Regions from separate parts of the Citrobacter enshiensis genome, predicted to be linked through region 2. Evidence: predicted binding sites of a transcription regulator. Region 2 holds the regulator's gene; each other region holds the start of a gene.

Evidence for each region. Region 2 encodes CRP, which controls carbon source genes, mostly activating them, when cyclic AMP is high. Its sites were predicted from a motif close to ATGTGANNNNNNTCACAT; they were not measured.
Region 1: udp (uridine phosphorylase) is a predicted target of CRP. The motif match lies at 1,930-1,947, and genes of this name have one in related genera.
Region 3: serC (3-phosphoserine/phosphohydroxythreonine transaminase) is a predicted target of CRP. The motif match lies at 2,508-2,525, and genes of this name have one in related genera.

Annotation. Positions count from the first base shown of each region.
Region 1 covers NZ_CP119862.1:4,799,241-4,803,510, forward strand. Annotated here, with positions in the region: gene rmuC (DNA recombination protein RmuC) at 1-883, opposite strand, end outside; gene udp (uridine phosphorylase) at 1,044-1,805, opposite strand; gene P2W74_RS22835 (dienelactone hydrolase family protein) at 2,066-2,875, shown strand; gene metE (5-methyltetrahydropteroyltriglutamate--homocysteine S-methyltransferase) at 2,950-4,270, opposite strand, start outside.
Region 2 covers NZ_CP119862.1:367,770-372,039, forward strand. Annotated here, with positions in the region: gene P2W74_RS01650 (YccS/YhfK family putative transporter) at 1-1,956, opposite strand, end outside; gene crp (cAMP-activated global transcriptional regulator CRP) at 2,008-2,640, opposite strand; gene P2W74_RS01660 (OsmC family protein) at 2,949-3,353, shown strand; gene P2W74_RS01665 (phosphoribulokinase) at 3,400-4,269, opposite strand.
Region 3 covers NZ_CP119862.1:3,083,353-3,087,622, forward strand. Annotated here, with positions in the region: gene aroA (3-phosphoshikimate 1-carboxyvinyltransferase) at 1-1,197, opposite strand, end outside; gene serC (3-phosphoserine/phosphohydroxythreonine transaminase) at 1,268-2,356, opposite strand; gene P2W74_RS14940 (DUF421 domain-containing protein) at 2,571-3,263, opposite strand; gene ycaO (30S ribosomal protein S12 methylthiotransferase accessory factor YcaO) at 3,400-4,270, shown strand, end outside.

The DNA of each region.
Region 1 (4,270 bases), 480 kb from region 2:
CCAGCAAACGGATATGGTTGCGTACCGAAGCAATGTGTTCCTGCATCGCGCTTTCGCGGGTGTAATCATCTTGTGCGTTGAAATAGCGCTCGTATGCAACCAGCGTCATTTTGGCGTCAATCACGACGTCCTTGCCCTGCGGTAAACGCACAATCACATCCGGTTGCATCCGGGAGCGGGCATCGTTTTCAATACTCACCTGCGTTTCGTATTCATAACCTTCACGCAAGCCCGATGCCTCCAGCACGCGCGTCAACACCACTTCTCCCCAGTTACCCTGGGTTTTGTTGTCACCTTTGAGCGCACGCGTCAGGTTGACCGCTTCCTGAGCCATCTGTGCATTCAACTGTTGGAGATTGCGAATTTCGTGCGCCAGAGTGTGACGTTCACGCGCTTCCTGACCAAAGCTGTCCTGCACCTGACGCCGGAAACCATCCAACTGTTCACGCAGTGGCGTAAGCAGGCCATTAAGGCTCTGGCGATTTTGCTCATCGACCCGGCGGTTACTTTGCTCAAATATCCGGTTTGCCAGGTTTTCAAACTGCTCGCTCAGACGCTGTTCGCTATTGATCATCTGGCGGATTTTGTCTTCTGCATGCTGCTGTGTTGCTTCCATACGGGTGGTGACTTCACGCAGGTCAGCTTCCAGGGAGGTATTAATACTACGCAGACTGCGTAACTCATTGTTGAGCAATTCGCATTCATCGCGCCAGTGATCGCTCTGAGCAAGCTGCTGTTTTGTCGCGCTTAAATCCGCGACCAGCTCTTCACGCTCGGCAAATTGTTCGGCTTTCTGTTGCGCATGCTGGTAGCTGGCCATCAACCAGCCAATCGCAATGCCCACCAATGCGATAACCGCATAAACAATGATTGAGATATCCACAACGCCTCCTGCATAAACGACGTAAGCCTGATGGAACAGACTTTACCCGCACAAAATAGAATTGTGCTGTATAAACGTCCAGTTTAAAAGGAATTTCCTGCGAGGGGCTACGCAAAATAAAAAGGCCGAACGCATCGGCCTTTGACAAGAGAAGAGAGAATTACAGCAGACGACGCGCCGCTTCCACCACAATTTTCACTGCGTGGCTTTCTGTTTGCTTCATCGTTTCTGCATTGGGAATCTCTTGCTGGGTGCGGTTGACGATAACGCCCGCCACCATACCAGCACGCAGACCCTGGCTTGCACACATGGTTAGCAGCGTTGCGGATTCCATTTCATAGTTCATGACACCCATTGACTGCCACTCTTCCATGGAGCCTTTGAAGTTGCGGACTACACGACCAGAGAAGGTATCGTAACGTTCCTGGCCTGGATAGAAGGTGTCAGAAGACGCCGTAACACCAATGTGTGTCGTCGCGCCAATGGATTTCGCCGCTTCAACCAGCGCGGTGGTACAGGCAAAGTCTGCCACGGCCGGGAACTCCATCGGCGCGAAATGCAGGCTTGCACCGTCCAGACGAACAGAGGCGGTGGTGACCAGTACGTCGCCAACGTTAATGTGCGGTTGAATCGCGCCGGTAGTGCCAATGCGCAGGAAAGTACGAATGCCCAACTGTGCCAGCTCTTCCACAGCGATAGAGGTAGACGGGCCGCCAATACCGGTAGAGCAAACAATCACTGCTTTGCCATCCAGTTCAGCACGCCACGTAGTGAACTCGCGATGGGATGCCAGCTTAACCGGCTTATCCATCAGCGCAGCGATCTTTTCCACACGCTCCGGATCGCCAGGGACGATGGCAAGCGTAGCCCCTTGTAAATCGTTTTTAGTGAGGCCGAGATGAAAAACATCAGACTTGGACATATACAACTCCTCTGTGAATTGGTTTTGTCAGAAGCAGCAAAAAGACACTCTACCGAAGGACTCAAAACATTTTCGTGACACCCATCACCATGATGTAAATAAATTGCATTGGATTTCCATAAAATAGCGATCCACATCACACAAACCTATCGATATCACTCACCGTTGCACAAAAGATAGACCGTTTCAGGCAATGTGATTTGTTGCATGCTGTCTATATTTAACATTGCGCTAATTTTCTTAAGGGTACGGAGAATACCATGACGAAGACACAACAACCGGGTTTTGCACCTGCAGCTTCACCTCTTGCCTCTACCATTGTTCATACGACGGATGACGCCATCATCGCTGGACTGACGTCGATTCCCTCTCAGGGCGATGATATGCCGGCATATCACGCTCGCCCTAGAAACAGTGACGGCGCACTGCCAATTGTCATCGTGGTGCAAGAAATTTTTGGCGTGCATGAACATATTCGCGACGTTTGCCGCCGCCTGGCACTGGAAGGGTTTCTGGCTATCGCACCAGAGCTCTATTTCCGTGAAGGCGATCCTAACGATTTTGCCGATATACCCACGTTACTGAGTGGTCTGGTGGCCAAAGTTCCTGATTCGCAAGTGCTGGCGGACCTGGACCATGTCGCCAGTTGGGCTTCCCGCAACGGCGGTGATGTCCATCGCCTGATGATTACCGGTTTCTGTTGGGGTGGACGTATTACCTGGCTGTATGCTGCGCATAATCCACAGTTAAAGGCTGCCGTGGCGTGGTACGGCAAACTGGTGGGCGACAAAACGCTGAACTCCCCGAAACAGCCCGTGGATATCACAACGGATCTGAATGCCCCGGTCTTGGGACTGTACGGCGGGCAAGACACCAGCATTCCTGTTGATTCCGTGGAAACCATGCGTCATGCGCTCCGTGCCGCCAACGCCAAAACGGAGATTGTCGTCTACCCGGATGCGGGACATGCGTTTAATGCGGATTACCGCCCGAGCTATCACGAAGAGTCAGCGAAAGATGGCTGGCAGAGAATGCTGGCGTGGTTTGCGCAGTATGGAAGTAAAAAGTAACTCCTGGTCGGGTGAGGCGAAGCCACCACCCGACAAAATGCCCGGTGGCGCTTTCGCTTACCGGGCCTGGAGTACTACCCCTGACGCAAATTCTGCGCCGCCTGCACCATGTTCGCCAGCGCCGCGCGGGTTTCCGGCCAGCCGCGGGTTTTGAGGCCGCAGTCCGGGTTCACCCACAGACGCTCCGCCGGGATACGCTGCTCGGCTTTCTTCAGCAGTGCTTCGATCCACTCCACGCTCGGCACGTTCGGCGAGTGAATGTCATACACGCCCGGCCCGATTTCGTTCGGGTAATCAAACTCTTCGAAGGACTCCAGCAACTCCATGTCGGAACGCGAGGTTTCAATGGTGATAACGTCAGCGTCCAGCGCCGCAATCGAATCCATGATGTCGTTAAACTCGCAGTAACACATGTGAGTGTGGATCTGGGTGTCATCCTTCGCCACAGCGGCGTTGATGCGGAAGGCTTCCACGCCCCACGCCAGATACGCCACCCAGTCGCTGCGACGCAGCGGTAAACCTTCGCGCAGCGCCGGTTCGTCGATCTGGATGATGCCAATCCCTGCGGCTTCCAGATCTGCCACTTCGTCACGCAGCGCCAGGGCAATCTGTTTGGCGATGGTTTCGCGGGTTACGTCTTCGCGCGGGAAGGACCAGCACAGAATGGTCACCGGACCGGTCAGCATGCCTTTCACCGGTTTGTCGGTCAGGGACTGGGCGTACTTCGCCCACTCGACGGTAATCGCTTCCGGGCGGCTGACGTCGCCGATCACCACCGGCGGCTTCACGCATCGGGAACCGTAGCTCTGTACCCAACCGTTCTGGGTAAAGACGAACCCGTCGAGGTGCTCGCCAAAGTATTCCACCATGTCGTTACGCTCGGCTTCGCCGTGCACCAGCACGTCGAGGCCTAAGCGTTCCTGCTCAACAATCGCCTGTTTGATGTGCTCTGCGATGCCGGTACGATAGTTGTTGGCGTCGAGATTGCCTTTTTTGAAGTCCAGGCGCAGGCCACGAATTTCCGTGGTTTGCGGGAATGAACCGATGGTCGTGGTCGGCCATGCGGGCAGTTTAAAGCGTGCACGTTGGGCTTCGGCACGTACTTCATAGGCATTCGCGCGCTGGCTGTCCTGGGCGGTGATCGCCGCCAGACGTTTTTCCACTGCCGCATTATGTACACGGGTTGAGTGGCGACGCGCCTGAATCGGGGCGCTCCATTCCGCCAGTTTCGCGGTATCGCCGCTGTTCAGCGCATCGCGCAGCAGCGCCAGCTCGCCACATTTTTGCAGGGCGAAGGCAAACCAGCTTTTCACTTCCGCATCCAGACGCGTTTCCACGCTGAGATCGATCGGGCTGTGCAGCAGGGAGCAGGAAGAGGCGACCCACAGGGAACGT
Region 2 (4,270 bases):
ACTTAATGGCCCATGGGAGAGCATCTCTGGCGCTTCCAGAATATTCACATCGCCAGAGCTGCCCGGTCCGTCATACTCCAGACGCTGCTGGCAGCGCTGGAGCGCAATTTCACACGATTCCAGATAGCGTTGCGCAAGGTCTGGCGTCAGCATCGTATGTTCCCGCGCCAGCGTTGTCATCGCATTGATGTGCTCGACAATAAACTGGCTGTGCGTCACCCACAGTTTCATATCTGCCAGATAGTGCGCGTTAAATCCGGGTTCCTGCATGGACTGATTCAGCGAGTTGTACAGCGTGTTGTGCGCCTGATTGACACGCATACGCTGATACGCGAGCGGCGTTGCCTGTGGATTGTCGCTGAGGATCAGGCGTATAGCTTCCTGGTCGGCTTCCAGCGCGTCGTGGGCGTTTTTGCGCAACAGACCGCTCTGCCACTGCGGCCAGAGCCAGACCGTCCCGCCAAACGCGATCAGGCAGCCAATCACCGTGTCAATAAACCGCGGCACAATGTACTGCTCGCCGTTTAACGTCAGCAATTGCAGGGTATACACCGCAGTGACCGTAAACCCGACCGTTGCCCAGCCGTAGTTTTTACGAATGATCAGATAGCTCACCAGCGTAATGACCAGCATGCCCGCCAGTGTGAAGCCTTCGGGGATGTGGAAGTGTAGCGTCACGCCCGCAATCACCAACCCGACCAGCGTGCCCGCCGAACGGTGCAGTATGCGAACCCGCGTCGCACCGTAGCCGTTTTGCGTTACAAACAGAACCGTCATCAGGATCCAGTACGGTTTTGGCAGATGTAACGCGCTCCCCATCAGACTGGCGATACTCAGCATGACGCTGATGCGCCCGGCATTTCGCAGTGCGGGCGATTTGAATGACAGATAGTTTTTTAGCGCCGGGATCAGCGGGAGTCGACGCTGTTTATCCGCCATCAGGTCACGGGCATACAGCGGGCGTTGGGTCCGCAATACGCGGGCAATGCGGCTAAAGTGCCAGTAACAGAACTGACCCACCGGGTTATCGGGATGCTGGTTGGCAATTTTCTCGAGCGCGCCAATCTGCTTTTCCATGGAAAAGCGAGTCGGCAGGCGGTGATACAGAATATCATCCGCCAGGATGCGTAAGCGCGCAGCGACCGTTTGCGCGTTCCAGCGAATCACCTGCTCTGCATGGCTGCGTTCGACCAGCTTTTGCACCTCTTCCGGCTGATGCAGGCTGACGGAGATATGTTCCTGTAAGTCCAGCGCTTCCTGGAAGGCCCGCAGCAGGCGTTTATATTCATTATTGTGATGCGCCGACAGCATGTGCATTTGCTGGTAACACTGGGTGATGAGATCCACCGCTTTCTGTTGGCGTACCAACAAGGGCGGCAGCGCTTTTTCAGGATCGGCGTGCTGGGTGAGCAGGCTGTATTTGGCTTCGCAGTAGTCGGCCAGCTCGCGGTACAACAAACTGAGCGACTCGCGTAGCGGTTGTTCACGCCAGAGCCAGAACCAAAACCAGTTAAAAAGCCCGTACCACAGGGTGCCCAGGGCATAGATCAGCAACGGTTCCCAGACGGGCATGTTACCGGCCAGGCTTAGCGTGAAAATGGCGGCGATAAGCGAAGCCGGCAGGAGTCGGGCATGCAAGGCGCTGAGTTCCGCCGTCACGCCAAGAATCAGCGTTAACCCCGTCAGAATCAGCGGCAGCGGTATTGCTTGCGCGAGCAGTAGCTGCATGACCAGGCTGCATCCGGCAAACAGCGATGCGCCAATGACTAAGCGTTTGAAAAAGCGTTTGTGGGGGGTATCAAGCCCGGCAATGTTGCAGCAGGCGGGAACGAGAGAAAAGAGCAATCCCAGATGCAACTGACCAATGATAAGACCAATCGCCACAGGCAAACACAGCACCAGCGTTTGCCGCAGTGCGTAGTTGATTTCAGGATGATAGATCAGTCTTCGCCACATCGGTGCCAACAAAAATGGCGCATTACAGGGTAATGCGCTATTTCGACGGGGTTAACGAGTGCCGTAGACGACGATGGTCTTACCGTGCGCTGAGATCAGGTTCTGATCTTCCAGCATTTTCAGAATACGACCAACGGTTTCGCGAGAACAGCCAACGATCTGACCGATCTCCTGACGGGTGATTTTGATTTGCATGCCGTCCGGGTGAGTCATCGCATCGGGTTGTTTCGCCAGGTTCAGCAGAGTCTGAGCGATACGACCGGTTACGTCGAGGAAGGCAAGGTTGCCGACTTTTTCGGACGTAACTTGCAGGCGACGAGCCATCTGGGAAGACAGGCGCATCAGAATATCCGGGTTTACCTGGATCAGTTGGCGAAATTTTTTGTAGGAGATTTCAGCGACTTCACAGGCCGTTTTTGCACGTACCCATGCACTGCGTTCCTGGCCTTCTTCAAACAGGCCTAATTCGCCAATGAAATCGCCCTGATTCAGATAAGAAAGGATCATCTCTTTCCCTTCTTCGTCTTTAATCAGCACTGCCACTGAGCCTTTAACGATGTAGTACAACGTTTCTGCTTTTTCACCCTGGTGAATCAGCGTGCTCTTCGACGGGTACTTATGAATGTGGCAATGAGACAAGAACCATTCGAGAGTCGGGTCTGTTTGCGGTTTGCCAAGCACCATGCGCGGTTATCCTCTGTTATAAGCTGTCTCCAGAGCCAGAAAACGACGCTGTCTCTGGGGTTGCCAAAATATGCTTCCCGCTGCCAGGGAAGGGGGCTGCTAAAAATGTACTGCAGCCTGTAATGTGATGTCCTCTGCATACATGCAGTACGTCAATGTATTACTGTAGCATCCTGACTGTTTTAGCATAGCTTTCGCCGTGTGTCTCCTGGTGTCTCGCTTCAGCATGATGCAGGTCGCCTTCCATTGCGAGATTTGTTATGTCCGCGTAATCTGTCAGGAAAATTGAAACATTGGAGTTACGAAATATGCAAGCGCGTGTGAAATGGGTCGAAGGGTTAACCTTCCTGGGAGAGTCTGCTTCCGGCCACCAGATTTTGATGGATGGTAACTCCGGTGATAAAGCGCCGAGTCCGATGGAAATGGTGTTAATGGCCGCGGGTGGCTGCAGTGCGATTGATGTGGTGTCTATTTTGCAAAAGGGACGCCAGGACGTGACCAACTGCGAAGTGAAGCTCACTTCTGAGCGTCGTGAAGAGGCGCCGCGTCTGTTTACGCATATCAATCTGCATTTTATTGTGACCGGCAATGAACTGAAAGATGCCGCCGTTTCGCGAGCTGTTGATCTTTCTGCAGAAAAATATTGTTCCGTTGCGTTAATGCTGGAAAAAGCGGTGAATATCACGCATTCATATGAAGTGATTGCCGCGTGATCTCACGTTGCCGGAGGGCGTGACGCTTATCCGGCAACGCTGCATATTATTCGATTTTTTTGCCTTCCATCAGTCGCTGAACCAGCGGCAGCATGATCAACTCCATTGCCAGTCCCATTTTGCCGCCCGGCACGACTAATGTATTGATGTGTGAAATAAATGAGCCCTGAAGCATCGCCAGTAACCAGGGGAAATCGATCCCTTCCAGATTGCGAAAATGAATAACGACAAAGCTTTCGTCTAATGACGGGATGCCTTTTGCCGCGAAGGGATTCGAGGTGTCCACAGTGGGCACGCGCTGGAAGTTAATATGCGTACGGGAGAACTGCGGGGTGATAAAGTTGATGTAATCATCCATGGAACGGACCACCGAATCCATCACCGCTTCGCGGGAGTGCCCACGTTCGCCAGTGTCGCGGATCAGTTTCTGTATCCACTCCAGGTTAACGATCGGTACTACGCCAACCAGCAAATCCACATGGCGCGCAACGTTATGGTGCGGCGTCACTACGCCGCCGTGCAGCCCTTCATAGAACAGGACGTCGGTCGGTTCGGGCAAGGGTTGCCATGGCGTAAAGGTTCCCGGCACCTGATTCCACGGTACTGCTTCATCGTAGGTATGCAGATATTTCCGCGACTGGCCTTTGCCCGCTTGTCCGTATTCGCTGAACGTTTGTTCCAGCAGACCAAAATCATTAGCTTCGGGGCCGAAATAACTGATATGTCGCCCGGCGTCCCGCGCTTTGCGGATCGCCATGTCCATTTCCGGGCGGGTATAGCGATGAAAGCTGTCGCCTTCCACCTCGGCGGCGCGCAGATTTAACTGTGCAAAAATTTTACGGAACGCGAGGCTGGTGGTGGTGGTCCCCGCGCCGCTGGACCCTGTTACCGCAATCACCGGATGTTTGGCAGACATA
Region 3 (4,270 bases), 2.2 Mb from region 2:
CGTGTCGGATAACGCCACCAGCGAGAAGCACATCGCCATGCGGTGGTCGTTGTACGTTCCAATCTCGGCAAACTGCAATTGAGCAGGCGGCGTGATGCGAATGAAATCGTGCCCTTCTTCTACTTCGGCACCCACTTTACGCAGCTCGGTGGCCATTGCAAATAAGCGATCGGTCTCTTTCACACGCCAGTTATAGATATTACGCAGCGTCGTCGTGCCTTTCGCAAACAATGCCGCAGTTGCAATGGTCATTGCCGCATCCGGGATATGGTTCATGTCCATATCAATGGCATTTAATTCACCGCGCGTGCAGGCAATAAAATTGTCGCCCCAGGTTACTGTTGCGCCCATTTTTTCCAGCACATCGGCAAAACGAATATCGCCCTGCATGCTGTTACGGCCAATACCGGTCACCTTCACCGTACCGCCTTTAATGGCGCCCGCCGCGAGGAAATACGAAGCAGAAGAGGCATCCCCTTCCACAAGATACCCCCCCGGAGACTGATACTGCTGTCCCCCCCTGACGACAAAACGCTGGTAATTCTGGTTCTCAATCTCTACGCCAAACGTTTTCATCAGATTCAGCGTGATATCGATATACGGTTTGGAAACCAGTTCGCCTTTGATCACAATCGTCGAATCTTGCGGCGCCAGCGGCGCGGTCATCAACAATGCGGTGAGAAACTGGCTGGAAACACTGCCGTCGACCTCAACCTGCCCACCGGTAAAGCCACCGCGCAGACGTAACGGCGGATAGTTTTCCTGCTCCAGGTACTCGATATTCGCCCCGCCCTGACGCAAGGCATCCACGAGGTGTCCAATCGGACGTTCTTTCATGCGCGGTTCGCCCGTCAGCACGATATCGTTCGTCCCCAGGCACAACGCGGCCGCCAGTGGCCGCATGGCGGTTCCCGCATTGCCAAGGAACAGTTCCAGCGAACCTTCAGCCTGCAGTGCGCCACTGTTGCCGTTGATCTCACAGCGGGTACGATCGGCAGAAAGGGTGTACTCAATCCCCAGCGCACTCAGCGCACTCAGCATATGGCGAACGTCATCGCTGTCCAGCAGGTTAGTCAGAACAGTGGTGCCGCGAGCTAACGCCGCCAGTAGCAAAGCGCGGTTTGACACACTCTTGGAGCCAGGCAGATTAATGGTGCCATCGACCCGCGCGATAGGTTGTAACGTCAGGGATTCCATGAAACTCAACTCTCAAAAACAGAAATAAAAACCCCACAGGCACGCTGTGGGGATGAAAAAGTACAGCCAATTAGCCGCGGCGACGCTCGAAATCGATCATGAAATCGGTCAGTGCTTTAACGCCTTCAAGAGGCATGGCGTTATAGATAGAGGCGCGCATTCCCCCCACCACACGATGGCCTTTCAGCGCATGTAAACCTGCTGCAAATGACTCCTCCAGGAAGTGTTTATCCAGCGCGCTGTCAGCCAGCTGGAACGGTACGTTCATGCGGGAGCGGTTAGATTTCGCCACATCGTTACGATAGAAATCACTGTTATCAATCACGCCATACAGCAGTTCGGCCTTTTGTTGATTGATTTTATCCATCGCGGCCACGCCGCCCTGCTCTTTCAGCCATTTGAAGACCAGGCCAGAGAGATACCAGGCGAATGTTGGCGGCGTATTGAACATTGAGTCGTTCTCGTTCAGCACGCTGTAGTCAAGGATAGACGGACAGGATGTATGCGCTTTGCCCAGCAAATCTTCACGAACGATAACAATCGTCAGACCTGCGGGACCGATATTTTTCTGCGCACCCGCATAAATCACGCCATAACGGGAAACATCCAGCGGCGTAGAGAGAATCGTAGAAGAGAGATCGGCGGTCACGACCACATCAGACGCAAAATTCGGTGTTTCATTGATTGCGATACCGTCGATGGTTTCGTTCGGGCAGTAGTGCAAATAGGCGGCATTATCGGACAGTTGCCATTCGCTCATCGGCGTAACCGCACGCAGACCGTCAACGGTGACTTTGGCGTCAATCACATTGGGGGTGCAGTATTTTTTGGCTTCTTTAATGGCGCTGGCGGCCCAGTATCCGGCGTCAACATAATCCGCCGTCGTTTTATCGCCCAGAATATTGAGCGGAACAGCGGCAAACTGACCACGACCGCCGCCATGACAGAACAATACTTTGTAGTTAGAGGGGATACTGAGGAGATCGCGAAAATCTTTCTCTGCTTCCTCTGCGACCTGGATGAACTCTTTGCCGCGGTGGCTAATTTCCATTACTGATGTGCCAAGACCCTGCCAGTCACAGAGATCCTGTTGCGCCAGTTTAAGCACGTCTGCCGGTAGCATTGCCGGACCTGAACTAAAATTGAAGACCTGAGCCATTTCCCCTCACCACGTTGTATTGTTATCAACTCAACATCCCGTCGGTTGCGAACAGCAGAACGACAGACATTGGATATACGTTATTCCTGTGGATATCGGTTTTATCATTCAGTGACACGCGCCGCAATGGGTAAAACTGACCGGAGCAAAAATGAGCGGTGCATCACACAACAGAATCTGTCGGTTTGCCGGGTTAAAACCGATATTTTTGCTGTCAGACGATCCGTTTTGCCTGACTTGCCTTCGACCATTCTGGATTTGCACAGCGCGGACATAATTGATGATCGCCAGCTTGCATCTTGATCACTTCGCTGCAACGCACGCAGGCGTAGTCCCCCGCCTCGGGAACGACTTTAAATCGCTGCGTGCACTGTTTAGGCAGAATGCTGAGTCCAGACTTCACTTCTTCGTCGGCAAAAAAATAGACGCTAATTTGTCCATTGGTTTCCAGGATAGCGAGTTTCACCTGCCCCAGTTGTTCAACGCCATTTAGACGCAGTTCCATAAAGAACTCAAACTCGGTCATATTCGCCCGCCCGAGCTTCGACCAGGCCAGTTCACCGTCTTCAATGATCACCACGGGCTTGCCTTCCAGCATATCTTCCAGTTTCTCGCTGTGCGCCATCAGCCACATGACCAACCGATAAAGCAAGGCCAGTGAGAGAAAAACGACCAACACCGGGAGCAGTGGAACATCATCATAAAACGCGACATCCCCGGCAGCCGATCCCAGCGTCAAAATGATCAACACTTCAAAGAGCGACATCTGCCGAACGCCACGGCGTCCGGTCATCTTCAGAAAAAGGAACACCAGAACAAAGGTATAGAAACTTCGCAGCGCAACTTCACCCAGAAACTCCAGTGGTACGTTATCCAGCGCCATACGTTGCCAATCGAACGCCTTCATTTTTATGCCCTTGCGCGGGTGAGTTTTGTAAAAGCATAGTCAATACTTTTATTTACGCCGAAGGACCGGTGACGATAGCGCCATGCCGGGAAAACCCGTATCATTGCGCGCTTTCCGTACGACAAAAGTGATTTTCATGACGCAAACATTTATCCCTGGCAAAGACGCTGCTCTGGAAGATTCCATCGCTCGCTTTCAGCAAAAACTGCTCGACCTTGGTTTCCATATTGAAGAGGCCTCCTGGCTGAATCCGGTGCCAAACGTCTGGTCTGTGCACATTCGCGACAAAGAGTGCGCGCTGTGCTTCACCAACGGTAAAGGCGCGACCAAAAAAGCAGCACTGGCCTCCGCGCTGGGCGAATATTTTGAGCGTCTGTCTACTAACTATTTCTTTGCTGATTTTTGGCTCGGTGAAACCATCGCCAATGGCCCGTTCGTACATTACCCGAACGAAAAATGGTTCCCGTTAACCGAAGATGACGACGTTCCTGAAGGTCTGCTGGATGCGCGTCTGCGCGCGTTCTACGATCCGGAAAATGAACTGACCGGCAGCATGCTGATTGACCTGCAGTCCGGTAACGAAGAGCGCGGCGTCTGCGGTCTGCCGTTTACCCGCCAGTCTGATAACAAGACCGTATATATTCCGATGAATATTATCGGCAACCTGTACGTTTCTAACGGGATGTCCGCCGGTAATACGCCTAATGAAGCGCGCGTTCAGGGGCTGTCTGAAGTTTTTGAACGTTATGTGAAGAATCGCATTATCGCAGAAAGCATCAGCCTGCCGGAAATCCCCGCCGATGTCCTGGCGCGTTATCCGGCAGTGGTGGAATCCATCGCGAAACTGGAAGCGGAAGGTTTCCCGATTTTCGCTTATGACGGTTCATTGGGCGGTCAGTACCCGGTTATCTGCGTGGTTCTGTTCAACCCGGCCAACGGTACCTGTTTTGCTTCATTTGGCGCACACCCGGATTTTGGTGTCGCACTGGAGCGTACCGTCACCGAAC